Regions from separate parts of the Bradyrhizobium sp. USDA 4353 genome, predicted to be linked through region 3. Evidence: predicted binding sites of a transcription regulator. Region 3 holds the regulator's gene; each other region holds the start of a gene.
What was found. The regulator PhoB, encoded in region 3, activates phosphate uptake and scavenging genes when phosphate is short. The targets are predictions, from matches to a motif close to TGTCATNNANCTGTCAT.

Region 1 (4,261 bases), 3.0 Mb from region 3:
ACGGTCAGCGCGGCCACGCAGAGCGCGAACGACAATGTCGGCACCGTGGCCTCGGCGGCCGAGGAGCTGTCGAGCTCGGTCAACGAGATTTCCCGCCAGGTCGCCCGCTCCAGCGAGATCGCCAGCAAGGCGGTCGGCGACGCCGAGCGCACCAATGCCACCGTGCAGGTGCTGTCGACCGGCGCCGAGAAGATCGGCGAGGTCGTCAAGCTGATCCACTCGATCGCGGCGCAGACCAACCTGCTGGCGCTGAACGCCACCATCGAGGCCGCGCGCGCCGGCGAGTCCGGCAAGGGCTTTGCGGTCGTCGCCTCCGAAGTGAAGGCGCTCGCCAACCAGACCGCGAAGGCGACCGAGGAGATCTCGGCGCAGGTCGCGGCGATGCAGACCTCGACCCAGGACGCGGTCACCGCCATCAGCGGCATCACCCAGACGATCGCGCAGATGAGCGAGATCACCAACTCGATCTCGACCTCGATCGCGCAGCAGGGCGACGCGACGCGCGAGATCGCGCGCAACATCCAGTCGGTCGCCGCGGGCTCGAACGAGATCAGCGCCCATATCGGCGGCGTCACCAAGGCTGCCGAAGCCACCGGCATGGCGGCCTCCGAGGTGCTGAACAGCGCCCGCGAGCTCGACAGCCAGTCCGGCCTGCTACAACAGGCGGTCGACGGCTTCATGGCCAAGGTGTGCACGGCCTGAGGGGCGTCGGCGCTGGCGTCGCAACGCCAGCGCCGTGAGGTGCGAAGGCCCGTTACTTGGCCTTGAGGAAGTCACCCACCTCGAGCAGCACGAACTCGTCGTCGTCGGCCTTGTTGGGATCGCGGCTCGACGAGAACGGCAAATTGTTGTCGTTGCCGACGATGATGTGGGTGTCGTCGACGCGATCGACGTTCTCGATCGTGAAGAACGGGAAGGTGAGGACGCCGTCGTTGAGCGGCTTGCGTGCCTTCTTGTCCGGATCCTTGATCTTCATCAGGTCGATATAGGCGATCTTGCGAACTGGCTTGCCGACATTGGCGTCGGACAGCTCGATCTTGTAGACGCGCTTGAACTTGGCGAGATCGGGGAAGCAGCTCTCGCCGCGCGTGCCCTGCGGGCAGGCTTTGTCGGAGGTGCCCTCGCCATTGTCGCGCTCGATGATCAGGCCCTGGGCGGGATCGATCATGTTGAAGTCGCCGATGGCGTTGCCGTTCTGCTCGAACACATATTGCCAGTAGCGGCCGGTGAATTTCTCCGCGGCGACGTCGAATTCGAGAATGCGCGACGCTTCCTTGCCGTCGACCTTCTCCCAATCCTTCTTGTCGGCGTCCCACAGCGGTCCTTCGAGCAGGCCGTAGATGAACTTGCCGTCGGTGGACGAGGCGAAGCCCTCAAAACCCTTCGAGCGGCGCAGGTTGACGTTGGTGTAGGTCGCCCCCGGCGCGCCCGGCGACTGCACCGCCCAATGGTCGGGCGAGCGCACCGGCTTGCCGTCGGCCACCGTCTCGAACACCGCAAGCACCTTGCCGCTCTTGTCCGCCTTGATGATGTAGGGGCCGAACTCGTCGCCGATCCAGATCGTGTCGCCGATGATCTGGAAGCCTTCGGTATCGAAATCGGAGCCGGTCAGATAGCGCTTGGCGGTGTTCTCGTGGACGATGCGGAACGGCACCTTCTTGTCGGGATCATGCAGGAAGATCGTCTCCAGCCGCTCGACCTTGCCGCCCGCCCAATCCATCTTGTAGCGGTTCAGATAGAGCATCGAGTCCGGCGAGTTGTAGCGCGAGCCCATGCCGTTGTCGGTGAGGACCCAGAACGTTCCGTCGGCCATCTTCTTGATGCCGGAATGGCCCTGCAGCGGCTGCCCCTTGAACGGCAGCGAGACGCCGGTCGGACGCTCATAGGACTTGCCCATCACGCTGCCGATGGCGTCGACGCGCTTGCCGGTGGTGTACTTGCCGGATGTCTTGAGATCGTCGGGCGCATCGGCGGGGGCGTCGATGAAGGATTCGGCTGATAATACGGCATGACCCGCCAGCGTGGCCGGAAATTCACCCTCGCCTTGGGCGAGCGCCGCGCCGGCGCCGAGAGCGAGGACCGCGACGGTGGTAAGCAGATATCGATGCATGGGAAGCCTCCTGCGAGCTTGAACCATGCGCGTTGTGACCAGCACGCCTGACGCGACGCTGACACTTCGATGACAGTCGGATGATGGCGGCCCGGTCCGCTGGGGCGTCTTGCCGCATGCTCAGCGTTTAGGCGCCGGGTCCGGCTTGCGCAGCGGCACGCGGGAGGCGATGACGACGCCGGCGACCACCAGCGCGTAGCCGGCGAGGTGGAACGGCTTCAACTCCTCGCCGAGCAGTAGGATGGCCAGCACCGAGCCGAACAGCGGCACCAGATGCAGGAAGGGCGCGGCCCGGTTCGGCCCGATCAGGCCGATGCCGCGGTTGAAGAACAGATAGGCCAGCGTCGAGGCGAACACCACGACGTAGCCGAGCGTCAGCACCGACAGCAGATCGAGCTGCAGCACGAAGCCGGAGCTGTACTCCCAGGCCGCCAGCGGCAGCAGCAGCACGGCGCCCAGGGCAGTGCAGGACGAGATCAGCGACAGCTGATGCACGGCCGGCCGCCGCGTCATGACCGCGGAGTAGATGCCGAACACCAGCAGCGCGCCGGCAAACATCAGGTCGCCGCGGTTGAACTGAATGGCGGTGAGGGCGCCCAGGTCACCGCGCAGCAGGATCACCAGCACGCCGGTCAATGACGTCGCAATGCCGGCAAGCTGCGCTGCTGTCAGCCGCACGCCGAACAATACGAGCGACCACAACGCCACGAACAGGGGAGCGGAGGACTGGATCAGCAGGCCGTTCAGCGCCTGGGTGTACTGCATCGCCCAATAGGACAGCGCGTTGTTGATGGCAAAGCCGGTCAGCGCGAGCAGCAGCAGCAGCGGCCAGCTCGCGAGCAAGGTGCGCCAGTCGCGTATGAGATGTGGCCGCGCGAACGGCCACAGCATCAGGAAGGTTCCGATCCAGCGGATGCAGGACAAGGTCAGCGGCGGCACGTGCCCGGCGACATAGCGCGCCAGCACGATGTTGCCGGCCCAGAACAGCGAGGCCAGCGTCAGCAGCAGATAGGGCTGGTTGTTGAGCCAGGCCAGCGGCGAGGTCGGATGAGATGGAGCGGGCAAGGAATCGGCTTCTCTTGATGATCCGAGCTTGTGCCCGAAACCGCCGGCGGGACAAGAGCGCCCCGCGGGATGGCGCCATGCCGAAAATCGAGCGAGGGCTTTACAAAACGAATATTCGTTTTGTATGATGCCGAGGCCTTTTGGAGCGACAATCGCGGTCGTGCGGGGGCCGCGATCATGCGGCTGGACGGGCTGGAGCTGCGGATGCCCAAACTCAAGCCTGAGACGATGGCCGCGCGCCGGGACGAGATCCTGCAGGCGGCAGAGGTCTGCTTTGCGCGGCAGGGCTTTCATCAAACCACGATCGCCGATGTGATCGCGCAATCCGGTCTGAGCGCGGGCTGCATCTACGGCCATTTCTCCAGCAAGGAGGAGCTCATCCAGGCGATCGGCGAGCACCGCCATGCCTGCGATGCGGCGCTGCTGGCTGCCGCGCGCGACATCTCCGATCCCTTGGATGCGTTGCGCGCCGTCGCCCGCGCCTCGCTTGCGGACATGCAGAAGGAGGAGGGGCTGCGCAGCCGCCGCATCGCGCTGCAGCTCTGGGCCGAGGCACTGCGCGACGATGACATCCGCGCCCAGGTGAGCGACGGTGTTCGCAAGCCAGTCGCGCTGATCGGCGAGCTGCTGCAACGCGGCCAGCGCCTCGGGCTGATCGACCGCTCGGTTCATCCGCGCAGCATGGCCCGCACGATGGTCGCAATGTTCCAGGGCTTCGTGCTGCAGCGGCTGTGGGGCGAGCCGTTCTCCTCCGCCGAAGCGATGACCGCATTCGAGACGCTGTTGACGGGACTCGCGGTGCGGCGGTGAGCACCAAAGGGCGGGCGAGGTCGAAGCGATGAACGTTCCTGATCTCATCGGCGGTTTCGGCACCGGGCTGGTCGGCGGCTTCACCTCGGGGCTGCTTGGCGTCAGTCCCGGCGGCGGCCTCGTCGTGTTCGCCGTGCTGCTGCTCGGGGCCGAGCAGCATGTCGCGCAGGGGCTCTCGCTGGTCGCGCAGATCCCGCCGACCAGCGCGGCCGGCATCAGGCGCTATTGGGAGAGCGGCAGCCGCGTGACCGCGACGATCTTGCTCTGGCTGGGTCT
Region 2 (4,261 bases), 740 kb from region 3:
ACCCGACGATGACATTCCAGCCCACGCTGTTGGAGACGCTGGCGCCGAGGCCGGGCTTCAGCGACAGCAGCGTCTTGCTGCAGACCAACGTCCCCAAGCGCGCCCAGGCCGGGATCAGCACGAGCGCCCAGGCCGTCGGCCCGGTTGCCAGCTCCGCGATCAACACCAGCTTCGTAGCGATCTGCAGCGCGATCGCAACGACGGCGAAGCTGCCGGCGTGGGGATCGCCGAGCACGGCGACGAAACGCTCGGGCTTGCCATGCGAGGCGCCGAACGCGTCGGCGACATCGCCGAGCCCGTCGAGATGCAGCGCGCCGGTGATCCAGATCCAGCCGACGAGGACGGCAAGCGCAACGATCCACGGATCAGCGCTTTGAAACACCCGGGCGAGAATCGCGAGACAGGCGCCGATCACCAGGCCCGCGGCGGGAAACCACATCGACGCCCGCGCCAGATCATCGGGCCGAGATTCCGCCACGCGTGGTGTCGGCAGACGCGTCAGGAACTGCAGGGCGATCCAGAATTCACGCACACTCATGGCTGGACGATCTCGACGATTTCGGCCCACGGCGCGCCGTCCGCGCCCTGCCCGGCTTCGAGGGTGAGACGGGTGCCGGGATGAATGCGCAGACTCCACAGCTGGTGCAAGGGCCAGCCGAGCAGATGCGCCAGCGCGGCGCGGATCGCGCCGCCATGCGTGACCACCAGGACCGGCGCAGGCTCGGGCGTGGTAAGGATGCGGTCCACCGCGCGCGACACCCGGGTTTGCAGATCCCCCCAGCTCTCTCCGTCCGGCGCTGCGACGGCCGGATCAGCGTAGAAGGCCTCGAGCGAGGCGGCCCCTTCAGGGTCGCTCATGATGTCGCTGCGCTTACGTCCGTCCCATCGTCCGAAATGCAGTTCGCTCCAATCGGGATCGACGTGCAACTCGCCCCCAGCATGTCGGGCATAGTCCTCCGCTGCCGCACGCGCCCGGACCAAGGGCGAGCTCACGATGCGGCGCCATGCCCTGCTCTGCGTCTGCCGCCGGAATTGCTCGAAGCCCGCCTCGCTCAGCGGCGGATCGGTGCGGCCGTCGAGATAGCCATCGCGCCCGGTGGTGCCATGCCGCAGCAGGTCGAGCCGCATCAGGCCTCGCGCCCGGAGACGGCGGCCTCCGCGAAGGTCGCCATGCCCCGGTGGAGCGCACAGGCGAGCCGGACGATCGGCAGCGCGGTCGCCGCGCCCGAGGCTTCGCCGAGCCTCAGGTCGAGATCGATCAGCGCACGGGCGCCGAGGGCTTCGAGCACCAGAGCGTGGCCGCGCTCGGCGGAGCGATGCGAGAACAGCAGCCAGGGCCGGCACGACGGATTGAGCCTGACCGCCACCAGCGCCGCGACCGAGACGATGAAGCCATCGACAAGCACCGGCCATCGCCGCTGCGCAGCCGCGATGATCGCGCCGGACATCGCGATGATCTCGAGGCCGCCGACGGCAGTGAGAACCTCCGCAACGGGCTGTCCCGGAGCCAGACCATGCCGCGTCAACGCATCAGCGATGACCTTTGCCTTTCGCGCCCGCCCATCGGCATCGAGGCCTGTGCCGCTGCCGACGATGTCGGCGGGTGCACACGACAGCAGCGCGGCCGCGATCGCCGCCGCCGACGTCGTGTTGCCGATTCCCATCTCGCCGAAGATCACGAGATCAGGCGAATGGTCGGCCTGCCGTGCGACCGCCCGACGCCCGGCCTCGCAGGCGAACGCCACCTCGTCCGGCGTCAGCGCCCGCTCGGCGCTGAAGTCGCGCGTCCCGTGTCGCGGCTTGTCGACGACCACACCGCGCACCGCCTCGTCGGCCAGCGTCCCGACGTCGACCACCTCCAATGGGCAGCCCAGGGTCCGCGCCAGGACCGAGATCGCCGCACCGCCGCCAGCGAAATTGTGTAGCATCTGCACCGTCACTTCCGGCGGATAGGCCGAAACTCCCTGCGCTGCGATGCCGTGGTCGCCGGCGAACAGCACCACGGGGACTCGATCCGCACCCGGCCGCTCCACGGCCTGCAGCGCCGCCAATTCGACAGCGACCTCCTCCAGCCGGCCGAGTGCGCCGAGCGGCTTGGTCAGTTGCGCCTGGCGCGCAAGGGCCGCTGTTCGGTGCACCTCGGACGGCGCCGGACACTCCGAATTGATCCAGTCAGGGAGCACGATCTGTCCTTTTGGCGTTGCTCGGTCCCGGACGATTGCCACCGGCTCACCTCCGTGGCAAGCGCTGCCGGGCCACTGCCGCCGAGGGACAGCACGCGAACGGAGCTGGGCCATCGGCAGAACCGGCTGCGGCCGACGGCCCGATTGTCATGCAACTGTCATCGAACGCGTTGACAGGTGGCTGCCCCACCCAGCTCGAAAGACGTCCATGGATTACTTCCGCCGCTTCACCTTCCTGTTCGCCGCGCCGGTGTTCGAGACCGACGACCTTGCCGGCGTCCGCTTCAACCAGATCATCGAGGAGATCCAGCGCTCGGGCTTCGAGGTCGTCCGCGCCCGCAAGCTGGAGGATGCCGAGATCGCGGTGCAGACGGATGCGGCGATCGGCTGCATGGTGGTGGACTGGGGCAAGAAGGGACTGGAGGGCAAGACGGCGTCGCTAATCAATCTGATGCGCCGCCGCGGCCTCGACTTCCCGATCATCCTCTTGATTCGCCGCAAGCGGTTCGAGGATCTGCCGGTCGAGGTGCTCGACTTCATCGACGGCTACGTCTTCCTCTCCGAGGAGACGCCGGCGTTCATCGCCAAGAATTTGATCAGCCGGCTGAAGCAATATGCCGAGACCTTGAAGACGCCGTTCTTCGGCACGCTGGTCGACTATGCCGAGGAAGGCAACCAGCTCTGGACCTGCCCCGGGCACAATGGCGGCGTGTTCTACAGCAGGAGCCCAATCGGCCGGATATTCGTCGAGCATCTCGGCGAGGCCGTGTTCCGCGACGACCTCGACAATTCCGTGCTCGACCTCGGCGACCTCCTCACCCATGAGGGCCCGGCGCTGCGGGCGCAGAAGGAAGCGGCGCAGATCTTCGGCGCCGAGAAGACCTATTTCGTGCTCAACGGCACCTCGACCTCCAACAAGGTGGTGCTGGGATCGCTGGTCACCGACGGCGACCTCGTGCTGTTCGACCGCAACAATCACAAGGCCGCGCATCACGGCGCGCTGCTGATCTCGGGCGGCGTTCCGATCTATGTCTCCACCGTCCGCAACGCCTGGGGCCTGATCGGGCCGATGCGCTGGGATCTGCTCGACGAGGAGCATCTGCGGCAGCAGATCCGCAACAATCCCCTCGTCAAGGACCCCGACGCCTGGCGCAAGGAGCGGCCGTTCCGGGTCGCCGTTGTCGAGCAGTGCACCTATGACGGCACGATCCATAGCGCCGAGATGATCCTCAAGCGCATCGGGCACCTCTGCGACTACATCATGTTCGACGAGGCCTGGGCGGGCTTCATGAAGTTCCACCCGCTCTATGCCGGCCGCTTCGCGATGGGCCTGTCCGAGCTCGGCCCCGATGCGCCCGGCATCATCGCGACGCAATCGACCCACAAGCAGCTCGCGAGCTTCTCCCAGGCGTCGCAGATCCACATCAAGGACCGCCACATCAAGGGCCAGCGCCGCCGCGTCGAGCATCGCCGCTTCAACGAAAGCTTCATGCAACACGCCTCGACCTCGCCGTTCTATCCGCTGTTCGCCTCGCTCGATGTCGGCGCGCAGATGATGAAGGGCCGCTCCGGCGAGGTGCTGTGGGACGACACGATCCGGCTCGGCATCGAATTGCGCAAGAAGATCCGGGCGATGCGCCGGGAGTTCGACGAGAAGGAGAAGGATCCGGCGCGGCGCTGGTTCTTCGAGCCGTTCGTGCCCGACCGGGTCTCGATCCCCGATGCGGCGAGCCCCGGCGGCCGCCACGACGTCGCCTGGGAGGCGATCTCGACCGACCAGCTCGCCACCGATGCCTCGCTCTGGCAGCTCGCGCCGGGCGAAGCGTGGCACGGCTTTCCGGATCTCGCGCCCGGCTTCGCCATGACCGACCCGAACAAGCTGACCCTGCTCACTCCCGGCTTCGACCGCGCCTCTGGCGGCTATGCCGAGCACGGCATCCCCGCGCCCGTCGTCGCGCAATATCTGCGCGAGAACCGCATCGTCGCCGAGAAGAACGACCTCAACTCGCTGCTCTTCCTGCTGACGCCGGGGGTCGAGGCCAGCAAGGCCGGCACCTTGATCAGCGGGCTCGTCGCCT
Region 3 (4,261 bases):
CCCGATGACCATCTACGAGAACATCGCCTTCGGCATCCGGCTCTATGAGAAGATCTCGAAGTCCGAGATGGACGACCGCGTCGAGAAGGCGCTGCGCGGCGGCGCGCTGTGGAACGAGGTCAAGGACAAGCTCAACGCCTCCGGCCTGTCGCTCTCGGGCGGCCAGCAGCAGCGCCTGTGCATCGCCCGCACGGTGGCGGTGCGCCCCGAGGTGATCCTGTTCGACGAGCCGTGCTCGGCGCTCGATCCGATCTCGACCGCCAAGGTCGAGGAGCTGATCCAGGAGCTCGCGGAGAGCTACACGATCGCGATCGTGACGCATAACATGCAGCAGGCGGCGCGCGTCTCCGACAAGACCGCCTTCATGTATCTCGGCGAGTTGATCGAGTTCGACGACACCAGCAAGATCTTCACCTCGCCGAGCGATCGGCGGACTCAGGATTACATCACCGGCCGGTTCGGCTGACGCCGACAGCATTGCCTTTCAGGAGATCATCATGGCCAGTGAACATACCGCCAAGGCGTTCGACAGCGATCTGCAGGATCTGACCCGCCTGGTGTCCGAGATGGGCGGGCTCGCCGAGCGGCTGATCGTCGACTCCGTCGATGCGCTGGTGCGGCGCGACGTGGCGCTGGGCCAGAAGGTGGTCGCCGGCGACGCCGAGGTCGACAAGCTGCAACGCATCATCGAGGAGCGTGCGGTGCTGACGATCGCCCGCCGCCAGCCGATGGCCGTCGATTTGCGCGAGATCGTCGGCGCCATGCGCGTCGCCACAGATCTGGAGCGCATCGGCGACCTCGCCAAGAACATCGGCAAGCGCGTCGCGGCGCTCGAGAGCGACTTCCATCCGCTCAAGCTGATCCGCGGCCTGGAGCACATGACCGACCTCGTTCAGTCGCAGGTCAAGACCGTGCTCGACGCCTATGCGGCGCATGACCTGCCGGCGGCGATGACGGTGTGGAAGGGCGACGAGGAGGTCGATGCCATCTGCACCTCGCTGTTCCGCGAGCTCCTGACCTACATGATGGAAGACCCGCGCAACATCTCGTTCTGCATCCATTTGATGTTCTGCGCCAAGAACATCGAGCGGATCGGCGACCATGCCACCAACATCGCCGAGACCGTGTTCTATATGATCGAGGGCCAGCAGATCATGGACAAGCGCCCGAAGGGCGACATGACCAGCTTCGCGACCACGATCCCCGGCAACTAAGAAAGACGATTGAGACATGGGCGCGCGAATTCTGGTGGTTGAGGACGAGGAGGCGCTGACGACGCTCCTTCGCTACAACCTCGAAGCCGAAGGCTACGAAGTCGAGACCGTGGCGCGCGGCGACGAGGCCGACACGCGGCTCAAGGAGCGCGTGCCGGATCTCGTCGTGCTCGACTGGATGCTGCCGGGACTGTCCGGCATCGAGCTGTGCCGGCGCCTGCGGGCACGGACCGAGACCCGGCAGCTGCCGATCATCATGCTGACGGCGCGCGGCGAGGAGAGCGAGCGCGTGCGCGGCCTCGCGACCGGCGCCGACGACTACATCGTCAAGCCGTTCTCGGTGCCGGAGCTCTTGGCGCGCGTGAAGGGCCTGCTGCGGCGCGCGAGCCCGGAGCGGCTGGCGACCGTGTTGTCCTATGGCGACATCGAGCTCGACCGCGAGAAGCGCCGCGTGGCGCGCTCGGGCCGGCCGATCGATCTTGGCCCGACCGAGTACCGGCTGCTCGAATTCTTCCTGGAGCATCCCGGCCGCGTCTTCAGCCGCGAGCAGCTGCTCGACAGCGTCTGGGGCCGCGACATCTATATCGACGAGCGCACCGTCGACGTGCATATCGGCCGCCTGCGCAAGCTGCTCAATCCCGGCCGCGAGCAGGATCCGATCCGCACCGTGCGCGGCGCGGGCTATGCGCTCGATGATCGCTTCGCCAAGTCGGAGCAGGCCTGAGGGATAAACGGGCTTGCGGGTGGAGCGGGGGTGATACCCGAGCGGCTCGGATTAAGGACAAAGCGGTCCGCTTTCCGCCACGCCGCCGCCGTCTTGATCGTGCCTGCTGAGCAGCCGATGTTTCGGTCTCAGCGGACGCCCTTGATCAAGACCCTTCTCATAAGTCTCGCCGTGCTGCTCGGCAGCCTCGCGGGCGCCACGGCCGCCGAGCTCGAGGACGCCGTGACTGCGGCGTCGAACGGACAGGCGGCAGCGGCGTTGCGCCGGTTGCAGCCGCTCGCCAGCAAGGGTGATGCGCGGGCGCAATTCGATCTCGGCTTCATGCAGGCCTTCGGCGTGGGCGTCGCACGCAACCAGGCCGAGGCGCTGGTCTGGTACCGCAAGGCTGCGGATCAGGGGCTCGCCATCGCCCAGCACTATCTCGGCATCGCCTATTTCAACGGCGAGGGCGCGGCCCGTGACCACGGCGAAGCCGCGCGCTGGTTCAACCGCGCTGCCGCGCAGGGCTTTGCCCAGTCGCAATACATGCTCGGCCTGATGATGCTCGATGGCCAGGTCATGTCCCAGGACGTCGTGCAGGGCTATGCTTGGCTGGTGATGGCCGGCCGCAACGGCGTCAGGTCGGCTGGCCGCGAGATCCAGCGTATCAAGCTCAGCGACGCACAGCGGCGTCAAGCCGAGCAGATTATCGCGGCGTGGCGGGCGAAGCCGGAATCGGCCGATGCCGGCATTGCCAATCCGCGCGCCGAGCAGCTTCTCGGGCTCGACCGGCATTTCGGCGACGTCGTCGATCCCACCTCCTGGCCGGCATCGTCGATCGGTGTCGTGACTCAGGCGCAATTCAGCTCGGGAGGCTCGTGCACGGGCACTCTGGTGGCGCCGCGCGTGGTGCTGACGGCGGCGCATTGCGTCTTCAACGGCCTCGCCCAGGTCAGCCCCGGCAACGTCCATTTCCTGGCAGGCCTGAACAAGGGAACCCCTGCCGCATCGTCGGTCGCCGACAAGCTGATCGTGGCGCCCGACTTCATCCCGACCCAGCACGACCAATGGTCGACCGACCGCTCGCCGGCCGATTGGGCGCTGATCATCCTGAAGGATGCGCTGCCCTCGAAGCCGGTGCCGGTGAAGTCGGTCAGCCGCGACGAGCTCGCGGCCGCGACCAAGGCCGGCACGATCTCGGAGATCGGCTATGGCCAGGAGCGGCGCTATTCGCCGACCGGGCAAAGGAATTGCAGCGCCGGCATGACCCGGGACGGCCGTCTGCTGACCGTGCATTGCCTCGCCAATTTCGGCTATTCGGGCTCGCCGATCCTGGCCGAGATCAACGGCGAGCCGGCCGTGGTCGGCATCTTCTCGGCGTTCCACGAGGAGACCCGCCTGATGTTCGCCGCGCCCGCCAGCCAGTTCGAGGCTGCGGTGCGGCGCGAGATCGCGGCGCACAGCGCCTCGGCGCGGTGAAGCGCAGGCAGGAAGAGAGTTGGTCGTCGGCTGGTCAATGTTTGAGCTTGACCGGATAGCCGGTTGCCAAGCGAGGAGATCAATCCGGGTTCGACCAGGCCGCGAGGATTGATTCGAGCGGGATTTGCGCGCGGGAGCGCGAGGCTTGCCTTTTGGCGCGGGTCTTGCTCTCCTGTCCGAGTATGACGATTTTGCCAATTGATCATCCTCGGCCCGCCGCCGCGCTCGCGGCCCGGCTCCGCACGGACCGCGCGCGCAGCGTGGCGCTCGTGGCCGGCCTCGTGCTCGCCAACGCGCTCGCCTGGGCCTGGGCGTTCGCGCTCTATGCCGACCGGCCCGCCATCGTCGGCACCGCGCTGCTGGCCTGGCTGCTCGGCCTCCGCCACGCCGTCGATGCGGACCATATCGCGGCGATCGACAACGTGGTCCGCAAGCTGGTGCAGGACGGCGACAGGCCGCGCGCCGCGGGCCTCTACTTCGCGCTCGGCCACTCCAGCGTCGTCGTCATCGCCACCATCGTGGTGAGCCTCGTCGCCGGCGCCGATCTGCTGAGCGAGGACAGCACCATCCGCGCGATCGGCGGCACGATCGGCACGTCAGTCTCCGCCGGCTTCCTGCTATTGATTGCCGTCGCCAATCTGATCCTGTTCGTGAGCCTCTGGCGCAGCCCGTCTCATCCGCATGCCGATCACGAAGCGGCCAGCAATGTTGGGCGCGGCTTGCTGATCCGGCTGTTGCGACCGGTGCTCCGCGTCGTCTCGCGCGCCTGGCACATGTATCCGCTCGGCTTCCTGTTCGGCCTCGGCTTCGACACCGCCAGCGAAATCGGCCTGCTGAGCCTGTCCGCCACCGAAGCCGCGCGTGG

Region 1: a site for PhoB is predicted at 2,169-2,185, ahead of ACVILH_RS01535 (esterase-like activity of phytase family protein). Genes of this name have one in related genera too.
Region 2: a site for PhoB is predicted at 2,329-2,345, ahead of ACVILH_RS18360 (Orn/Lys/Arg family decarboxylase). Genes of this name have one in related genera too.

Annotation. Positions count from the first base shown of each region.
Region 1 covers NZ_JBSSGB010000001.1:345,201-349,461, reverse strand. The annotation lists gene ACVILH_RS01540 (methyl-accepting chemotaxis protein) at 1-702, shown strand, start outside; gene ACVILH_RS01535 (esterase-like activity of phytase family protein) at 755-2,110, opposite strand; gene ACVILH_RS01530 (DMT family transporter) at 2,231-3,175, opposite strand; gene ACVILH_RS01525 (TetR/AcrR family transcriptional regulator) at 3,380-3,985, shown strand; gene ACVILH_RS01520 (sulfite exporter TauE/SafE family protein) at 4,014-4,261, shown strand, end outside.
Region 2 covers NZ_JBSSGB010000001.1:4,100,815-4,105,075, reverse strand. The annotation lists gene cobS (adenosylcobinamide-GDP ribazoletransferase) at 1-538, opposite strand, end outside; gene ACVILH_RS18370 (histidine phosphatase family protein) at 535-1,128, opposite strand; gene cobT (nicotinate-nucleotide--dimethylbenzimidazole phosphoribosyltransferase) at 1,128-2,183, opposite strand; gene ACVILH_RS18360 (Orn/Lys/Arg family decarboxylase) at 2,392-4,261, shown strand, end outside.
Region 3 covers NZ_JBSSGB010000001.1:3,364,154-3,368,414, forward strand. The annotation lists gene pstB (phosphate ABC transporter ATP-binding protein PstB) at 1-466, shown strand, start outside; gene phoU (phosphate signaling complex protein PhoU) at 498-1,214, shown strand; gene phoB (phosphate regulon transcriptional regulator PhoB) at 1,231-1,938, shown strand; gene ACVILH_RS14790 (trypsin-like serine protease) at 2,080-3,396, shown strand; gene ACVILH_RS14795 (HoxN/HupN/NixA family nickel/cobalt transporter) at 3,579-4,261, shown strand, end outside.